Regions from separate parts of the Streptomyces sp. NBC_01260 genome, predicted to be linked through region 1. Evidence: riboswitches for the same ligand, from Rfam matches in the RefSeq annotation. Region 1 holds a riboswitch; the other holds the start of a gene.
What was found. Region 1 has a riboswitch for S-adenosylmethionine ahead of OG322_RS28360 (aminotransferase class V-fold PLP-dependent enzyme). Riboswitches for the same ligand answer to the same signal wherever they lie in the genome.
Positions count from the first base shown of each region.

Region 2: another riboswitch for S-adenosylmethionine. It lies ahead of thrC (threonine synthase); the one in region 1 lies ahead of OG322_RS28360 (aminotransferase class V-fold PLP-dependent enzyme).

Region 1 covers NZ_CP108464.1:6,359,209-6,363,359, forward strand. Annotated here, with positions in the region: gene qcrB (cytochrome bc1 complex cytochrome b subunit) at 1-488, shown strand, start outside; gene trpD (anthranilate phosphoribosyltransferase) at 615-1,679, shown strand; SAM riboswitch class IV at 1,763-1,880, shown strand; gene OG322_RS28360 (aminotransferase class V-fold PLP-dependent enzyme) at 2,053-3,468, shown strand; gene OG322_RS28365 (Lrp/AsnC family transcriptional regulator) at 3,531-3,812, opposite strand; gene OG322_RS28370 (rhomboid family intramembrane serine protease) at 3,809-4,151, opposite strand, start outside.
Region 2 covers NZ_CP108464.1:3,625,486-3,629,636, reverse strand. Annotated here, with positions in the region: gene OG322_RS15970 (alpha,alpha-trehalose-phosphate synthase (UDP-forming)) at 1-215, opposite strand, end outside; gene OG322_RS15965 (glucosyl-3-phosphoglycerate synthase) at 273-1,223, opposite strand; SAM riboswitch class I at 1,377-1,503, shown strand; gene thrC (threonine synthase) at 1,521-2,813, shown strand; gene OG322_RS15955 (MoaD/ThiS family protein) at 2,894-3,172, shown strand; gene OG322_RS15950 (cold-shock protein) at 3,605-3,811, shown strand.

The DNA.
Region 1 (4,151 bases):
CCTTCGGCGTGGCCTGGATCACCGAGTACATCATCGTCTTCATCGGCGGCGGCAACGACCTGTGGGCCACGCACTTCCACCTGTCGCTGAACGCCATCTCGTGGTTCGTCCGGATCTTCATCTTCGTGGGCCCGGTCATCGCGTTCATCGCCACCCGGCGGATCTGCCTCGGCCTTCAGCGCCGGGACAAGGAGAAGGTGCTGCACGGGCGCGAGTCCGGGCTCATCAAGCGCCTGCCGCACGGTGAGTTCGTCGAGGTCCACGAGCCGCTCTCACCCGCGGCGCTGCACACGCTCACCGCGCACGAGCAGTACAAGCCGCTCGAGATCGGCCCGACGGTCGACGAGAACGGTGTCGAGCGCAAGGTGTCCCTGGTCCACAAGGTGCGGGCCAGGCTCAGCCAGAGCCTGTACGGCGAGGACAACCAGATCGCCAAGCCCTCTGCCGAGGAGTACAAGGAGATCAACAGCGGCCACGGCCACCACTGATCACCTGAACTGATCGCCACAGCAGGAGCCCCGCCCATCCATACGATGGACGGGGCTCTTCGCTGTCCCCCGCGCTCGATAGGGTGGTCACATCCCTTTATCGGCTGTGGACCCCAGGAGCGGACCATGAACGTTGTGACCCCGGTCGGCGGCGACAGCGTGGCGGCTCGTACCTGGCCCGGCGTGCTGACCCCGCTGCTGCGCGGCGAGGACCTGAGCGCCGACGACACCGCGTGGGCGATGGACCGCATCATGAGCGGTGAGGCGACCGACGTGCAGATCGCCGGCTTCGCGGTGGCCCTGCGCGCCAAGGGCGAGACCGTCACGGAGGTCACCGGTCTGGTCCGTGCGATGTACGAGCACGCCACCACGATTCACGTGCCCGGCCGTACGGTCGACATCGTCGGCACCGGTGGCGACATGGCCAAGACGGTCAACATCTCCACCATGTCCGCGATCGTCGTGGCGGGGGCCGGGGCCAAGGTCGTCAAGCACGGCAACCGCGCCTCCTCCTCGGCCAGCGGCTCCTCCGACGTACTGGGCAAGCTCGGCGTCAATCTGGATCTGCCCCCGCAGCGCGTCGTCGAGGTGGCCGAGGAGGCGGGCATCACCTTCTGCTTCGCGGTGAAGTTCCACCCCGCCCTGCGGTACGCGGCGAAGGCCCGGGCGGAGCTGGGCGCCCCGACCACCTTCAACATTCTCGGTCCGCTCACCAATCCGGCCCAGGTGCGCTCCCAGGCCATCGGGGTCGCCGACCTGCGGATGGCACCCATCGTCGCGGGCGTGCTCGCCGAACGCGGCAACTCCGCGCTGGTCTTCCGCGGCGACGACGGCCTGGACGAGCTGACCACCACCGCGACCTCCAGGGTCTGGGTGGCCCGGGACGGCGTCGTGCGCGAGCAGGCCTTCGACCCGCGCGACGTCGGCCTGGAGCTGGTACCGGTGGAAGCGCTGCGCGGCGCCGACGCCTCGTACAACGCCGATGTGGCCCGCCGGCTGCTGGCCGGCGAGACCGGTCCCGTACGGGAGGCCGTCCTGCTCAACGCGGCGGCGGCCCTGGTCGCGCTGGACCAGGGGGAGGGCACGCTTACCGAGCAGCTCGCCGCCGGTATCGCGAAGGCCGCCGAGTCCATCGACTCCGGGTCCGCCGGGCGGGCGCTGGAGAGATGGGTCAGGGCCAGCAACGCCTGAGCGCAGGGAATGTGAAGCAGGGCGCAGTCCATGATCTGGACTGCGCCTTGCGCGTTCACCCACGTATGGCAAGATGCTGGGCAGGTCATGAGTGACAGCGACTACGGCCCCGGCCCGCTGTCCGGCAACCCTCCGTCCGTGGCGGGGTGCCCCGGGTGAAGACCAGGCCGTAGGCAGCGAGGTCTGCGGCAAGCGCGGACCCCTCGACGTCGTGAGACGTCCACCCGTGGGGTCCTGGTCCTCAGGGAGCCTCTGTGAGCAAGCGAATGCGATAGGGCTTTTCGGCCCTCCTCCGCACACCCTTCTTCTTCCTTCCGTGCTGCCGCGTATCCGCGGGCACGCGGAATTCGCCTGCCTGTTACGGGAGTTCGTCATGTCTGTCTTCACCGCTGCCGCCGACCAGTCCATTTGTGCCCCGTTGCCCGTTCTGGGGAAGGATGTGACGGTTCCGCTGGTGACCGGCGGTGAGGTCACGTACGCCGCGCTGGACTACGCCGCCAGCGCCCCGGCCCTGCAGCGGGTGTGGGACGACGTCGCCGCGTACGCGCCGTACTACGGCAGCGTCCACCGCGGCGCCGGATACCTCTCGCAGCTCTCCACGGACCTCTTCGAGAGCAGCCGGGTCACCGTCGCGGAGTTCCTCGGCTGCCGCGCCGACGATCAGGTGGTCTTCACCCGGTCGACCACCGACTCGCTCAACCTGCTGGCCGCGGCGGTTCCCGCCGACTGCCAGGTCTTCGTCTTCGAGACCGAGCACCACGCGTCGCTGCTGCCCTGGCGCGACGCCCGCGTGACCTACCTGAACGCCCCGCGCACCCCCGCCCAGGCCGTCGCCGCGCTGGAGCGGGCACTCGCCGACCGCGATCCTTCCCCGAGCTCTCAGCTTCGTTCGAGCAGGGGAGGCCCCACTGGTCCCGCGCTGGTCTGCGTCACCGGCGCCTCCAATGTCACCGGTGAGCTGTGGCCGGTCAAGGAGCTCGCCGCCGCCGCGCACGCTCACGGCGCGCGGATCGTGCTGGACGCCGCGCAGCTGGCCCCGCACCACCCCGTCGACATCGCCGAGCTGGACGTCGACTGGGTCGCCTTCTCCGGACACAAGCTGTACGCGCCGTTCGGCTCGGGCGTCCTGGCCGGCCGCTCCGACTGGCTGCGCGACGCCGACCCCTACCTGGCCGGCGGCGGCGCCTCCCGCAAGGTGGCCCGGCGGGCCGGCGGCGGGGTGGACGTCGAGTGGCACACCACCGCCGCCCGCCACGAGGCAGGTTCCCCCAACGTCATCGGCGTCTACTCCATCGCCTCCGCCTGCAAGGCGCTCACCGAGGCCGGATTCGAGGGCCTGGTCGCCCGGGAGCAGCAGCTCGTCACCGCGGTCCGTGCCGGACTCGCCGAGGTCCCCGCGGTCAAGGTGCTCTCGTTGTTCGGCGACGACGCCCCGCGGGTCGGCGTCATCTCCTTCGTGGTGGAGGGCTGGAACAGCTCGCACTTCGCCGCGGCGCTCTCCGCGGAGTACGGCATCGGGGTGCGCGACGGACTGTTCTGCGCCCACCCGCTGGTGCGCACCCTGCTCGGCAGCGACCCGCAGGACGTCGGCGAGTGCGGTGCGCCTGAGGCCGATCCGGGGGAGAGGTCGCTCAACGCGATCCGGGTCAGCTTCGGTGCCGGCACGCCGGACGAGCACATCGAGCGCTTCGTGCGGGCGGTCAAGGAGCTGGTGAGCGAGGGCGCCCAGTGGAAGTACCGCACCGAGGGCGGCCGTTGCGTCCCGGACCGGGGTACCGCCCAGGTCTGAGGGGCGCAGAACGCGTTCGGCCGGGTACGGACAGCTGTCCGTACCCGGCCGAACGTATGTACCTATGCGTCCAGGCCGATGGCGAAGGCCGCCTCCAGGTCGTGCTGCGAGTACGTACGGAACGCCACGTGGGTGTCGGTCCCCTCGACGCCGGGGATCTTGCTGATCCGGCCGGGGATGACGTCGGCCAGATCGTCGTGCTTGGCCACCCGGACCATGGCGATCAGGTCGTACGTACCGGTGACCGAGAAGACCTCGCTGACGCTGTCCAGCGCTGCGACGGCCTCGGCGATCTCGGGAATCCGGTCCACACTGGTCTTGATGAGCACGATCGCGGTGATCACGGCTGGCTTTCTCCCTCGGTGGCCGTGGCTGGAGATCTCACTCTAGCGCCACGCCGGTAGCGCCCCCAGGCGTAGAGGAAGCCGATGGCGAAGCCGACCACATGAGCGAGATAGGCCACGCCGGGGCCGCTGCCGGCGCCCTTGGCGGCCAGCCACTGCAGCACGAACCAGAAGATCAGCACGATCCAGGCGGGGAAGCGCAGCGGCAGGAAGAGCAGGAACGGGAACACGCTGGTGACCCGGGCCCTGGGGAAGAGGTAGAGGAAGGCGCCCAGTACCGCCGAGATCGCCCCGGACGCGCCGACGAGCGTCTCGTCGGACGTGGCGTGCGCGGCCGCG
Region 2 (4,151 bases), 2.7 Mb from region 1:
TCCCCGACCCCGCGGCGGACCGCCTCGCGGTCGCCGTCACCGAGTGCGGCGCAGACCCACATCTTGTCGTCCACCGCGCTCAGCCCGGAGACGAGACCGCCCCCGCCCCGTTTCGCGTCGAGCGAGCCGTCCTCGTGGAGCGCGTACGAGACCGGACCGCGGTTGGACGCGACGAGTACCTGGGCGGCGTGCTGAGGGGCGTGCTCGGAGACCATGCTGCGGAACCTAGCCCGATCCCGAACCGTCCAAACGTGCGTGCGTCCGCGCTCCGGTCATGCCGCGCGGCGTGAGACGTACTCCTCGATCTCGCGCATCGGCGGCCGCTCCTCGGTGTCCACCGGATAGGTGTGCGGGACGAAACCGCGCTCGCCGCGCTCGAACTGGGTCAGCGAGGGGCGGACCAGATGGCCCCGGGAGAGCCGGAGCTGAGCGGTCCGGTAGATGGCCGCCGCCATCCGGCCGAGTGCCTGGCCGTCCTGGTGGCGGTGCTTCCTGACGCCGACGTCGACCTGTCCGAGCGCGTCCAGGCCGACCGTGTGCAGGGCGTCGACGAGCAGCCCCAGCTCCACTCCGTAACCGACCGGGAACGGCAGCTGTTCGAGCAGGGAGCGGCGTACGGCGTACTCGCCGCCCAGCGGCTGGACGAAGCCGGCCAGCTGCGGCCAGTGCAGATTGAGCAGCGGCCGTGCCACCAGTTCGGTGACCCGGCCGCCCTGGCCTGCGGTGTCCCCGAGGGGGCGGTCGTACATCGCCTTGACGAACTGCACCGAGGGGTCGGTCAGCAGCGGGCCGACGATGCCGGAGACGAAGTCGGCCGAGAAGTCCTTCAGGTCCGCGTCGATGAAGCAGACGATGTCACCGCCGGTCACCAGCAGCGACCGCCAGAGCACCTCGCCCTTGCCGGGGACGGCCGGGATGCGGGGCAGGATCGCGTCCCGGCGGATCACCCGGGCGCCCGCCCGGCGGGCGACCTCGGCGGTGGCGTCCGTGGAGCCGGAGTCGATCACCACGAGTTCGTCGACCAGCCGGACCTTCTCCATGAGCTCGCGCCGGATCACCCGGACGATGTCCCCGACCGTCGCCGCCTCGTTGAGCGCGGGCAGGACGACACTCACGCTCCCGCGGTGCGGGCCGCCGTCCCCGGCGGCCAGGAGCTGCTCCAGCGGGCGGTCGGCACAGGACCAGGAACGCCTGGTCAGCCAGCCTTCGACCTCTTCCAGCACGGTCGATACTCCCTGTATGTGATCCATCTCGCGGTTCGGACGACTATCTCAACAGTCCGGTGCTTCGGTTACAGTCTTGAACAACGCAGATGGCCGTGGCATGCCGGGGTCCATCCGCTGATAAACGCCTGGATCCATGGTCCAGTGCCACAGCGCTCATCCAGAGGGACAGAGGGAACGGCCCGTTGAAGTCCCGGCAACCATCCCGCCGACCGCGAGGTCAGGTGGGGACGGTGCCAATTCCGTCTTGTGGCGAAATGCGTCACGAGGAAGATGAGGAGAAAGGGCCTCGCCATCATGGCTGTTCAGACTGTTGCAGCAAACACCGAATCCTCTGTGGACCTTGGTCCCGCCGCGGCGCTTTCCTGCCGCGAGTGCGGAGAGCGATTCGAGCTCGGACCCCTTTTCGCCTGTGCGAGCTGTTTCGGGCCGCTCGAAGTGGCGTACGACCTGCCGAGCGGCTCCCCGGACGAGCTGAAGAAGCGCATCGAGGCCGGACCCGACAACATCTGGCGGTACGCGCCGCTGCTGCCGGTCCCCGCCGATGTCGCGGACAAGCCCAACATCAACCCCGGCTTCACCAAGCTGGTCAAGGCCGACAACCTCGCCCGTGAACTGGGCGTCACCGGCGGCCTGTACGTCAAGGACGACTCCGGCAACCCGACGCACTCCTTCAAGGACCGCGTCGTCGCGATCGCCGTCGAGGCCGCCCGCGCCTTCGGTTTCACCACGCTCTCCTGCTCCTCCACCGGCAACCTCGCCGGTGCGGTGGGCGCCGCCGCCGCCCGCGCGGGCCTGCGGTCCTGCGTGTTCATCCCGCACGACCTGGAGCAGGGCAAGGTCGTCATGGCCGCGGTGTACGGCGGTGAGCTGGTCGGCATCGAGGGCAACTACGACGACGTCAACCGCTTCTGCTCGGAGCTCATCGGCGACCCGCTCGGCGAGGGCTGGGGCTTCGTCAACGTCAACCTGCGCCCGTACTACGGCGAGGGTTCCAAGACGCTCGCGTACGAGATCTGCGAGCAGCTCGGCTGGCGGCTGCCCGACCAGATCGTCATCCCGATCGCGTCCGGCTCGCAGCTCACGAAGATCGACAAGGGCCTCCAGGAGCTGATCAAGCTCGGTCTGGTCGAGGACAAGCCGTACAAGATCTTCGGTGCCCAGGCCGAGGGCTGCTCCCCGGTCTCCACCGCCTTCAAGGCCGGACACGACGTCGTGCGGCCGCAGAAGCCGAACACGATCGCCAAGTCCCTGGCGATCGGCAACCCGGCCGACGGCCCGTACGTCCTGGACATCGCCCGCCGCACCGGCGGCGCCGTCGAGGACGTCAACGACGAGCAGGTCGTCGACGCGATCAAGCTGCTGGCGCGCACCGAGGGCATCTTCGCCGAGACCGCCGGCGGGGTGACGGTCGGCGTGACGAAGAAGCTGATCGAGGCGGGTCTGCTCGACCCGTCGCTCACCACCGTCGTCCTGAACACCGGTGACGGCCTCAAGACGCTGGACGCGGTGGCCGCCACCTCGCAGGCGACGGCGACGATCCGGCCGAGCCTGGACGCCTTCCGCGCCGCCGGCCTCGGCACCAGCTGACTCGGCACCAGCTGACTCGGCACCGGCTGAGAGGCTGCCGCAGCCTCCGGCCACCCGTGACTCCAGGAAGGGCACCCACCATGAGCGTCAAGGTCCGTATCCCCACCATCCTCCGCACCTACACGGGCGGCCAGGCCGAGGTCCCGGCCGAGGGCGCGACCCTCTCCCAGGTCATCGATTCCCTGGAGCGGAACCACCCGGGCATCGCCGCCCGCGTCCTGGACGACCAGGGCAAGCTCCGCCGCTTCGTGAACGTGTACGTCAACGACGACGACGTGCGCTTCGAGGGCGGCCTGGAAGCGGTCACCCCGGACGGCGCCGGCATCTCGATCATCCCGGCCGTCGCGGGCGGTTGCTGACCCCGGGACCCGAGCGTTCCCACTTCACCGCGTCACCGGAATTGCCCCCTCCGCGAGAGAAGCGGAGGGGGCAATTCTGCATGGTTGAGCGCGGTAGAGTGTGGGAAGTCCCCTCCGCTGCCCGTGCCCCCCGCATATGAGAATGCGCCCGGCCACGACAAGATGCAGCCAAAGTACCTGAACTTCTTGCGCCATAAGTCGCCTTTGTCTGGCCCGACTTGCCCTGGAATCTCATGAGTTACTCATGTTCGGGCGATCGGCGCTGCCCAGAATTCTCGTCCGATTGACCTGTTGCAGAGGGCAGTTGGGCAGATACATTCGGCCGCGGTCGACGCGTTCCGGCGCACGCACCCTCTCCTGTCGGGGGGTGGGTTCTGACCCGGGCCCGCGAAGTGCGGTCCTGTGCAAGGGCCAGTAATAGGGGAGTTGGGCATGGCTCAGGGCACCGTCAAGTGGTTCAACGCGGAGAAGGGGTACGGCTTCATCGCGGTCGACGGTGGTGCGGATGTTTTCGTCCACTACAGCGCGATCCAGATGGACGGATACCGCACCCTCGAAGAGGGTCAGCGAGTTGAATTCGAAATCTCGCAGGGCCAGAAGGGGCCGCAGGCGGACATGGTCAAGCTCGCTGTCGGCTGAGCTCGGCACGGTCGGCCAACGACACTACTCACGCACGGAGGGCCCGTACCCCTGGGGTACGGGCCCTCCGCGCGTCCGGGCCCCCTCGGCCCCCTGTCCGGTTGTCCGCACTCCGGAGGGGGCGCTTGCGCCCGCCCGTCGCCCGACCGCCACCCCTCAAGGAGCCTTCGGCGCTTGCACTCGACGGGGTCGAGTGCTAATCATTGGGCTTAGCACTCTCCGGGTGAGAGTGACAGAAACTTGGACCGGGCCGGTGAGGCCCGCAGGTCTGTCGGGGCAAGGAACCGGCAGGCGGCAGGCCGTCCGTCGCGGGCGCCACTCGGTCCGGAGAAATCCACCC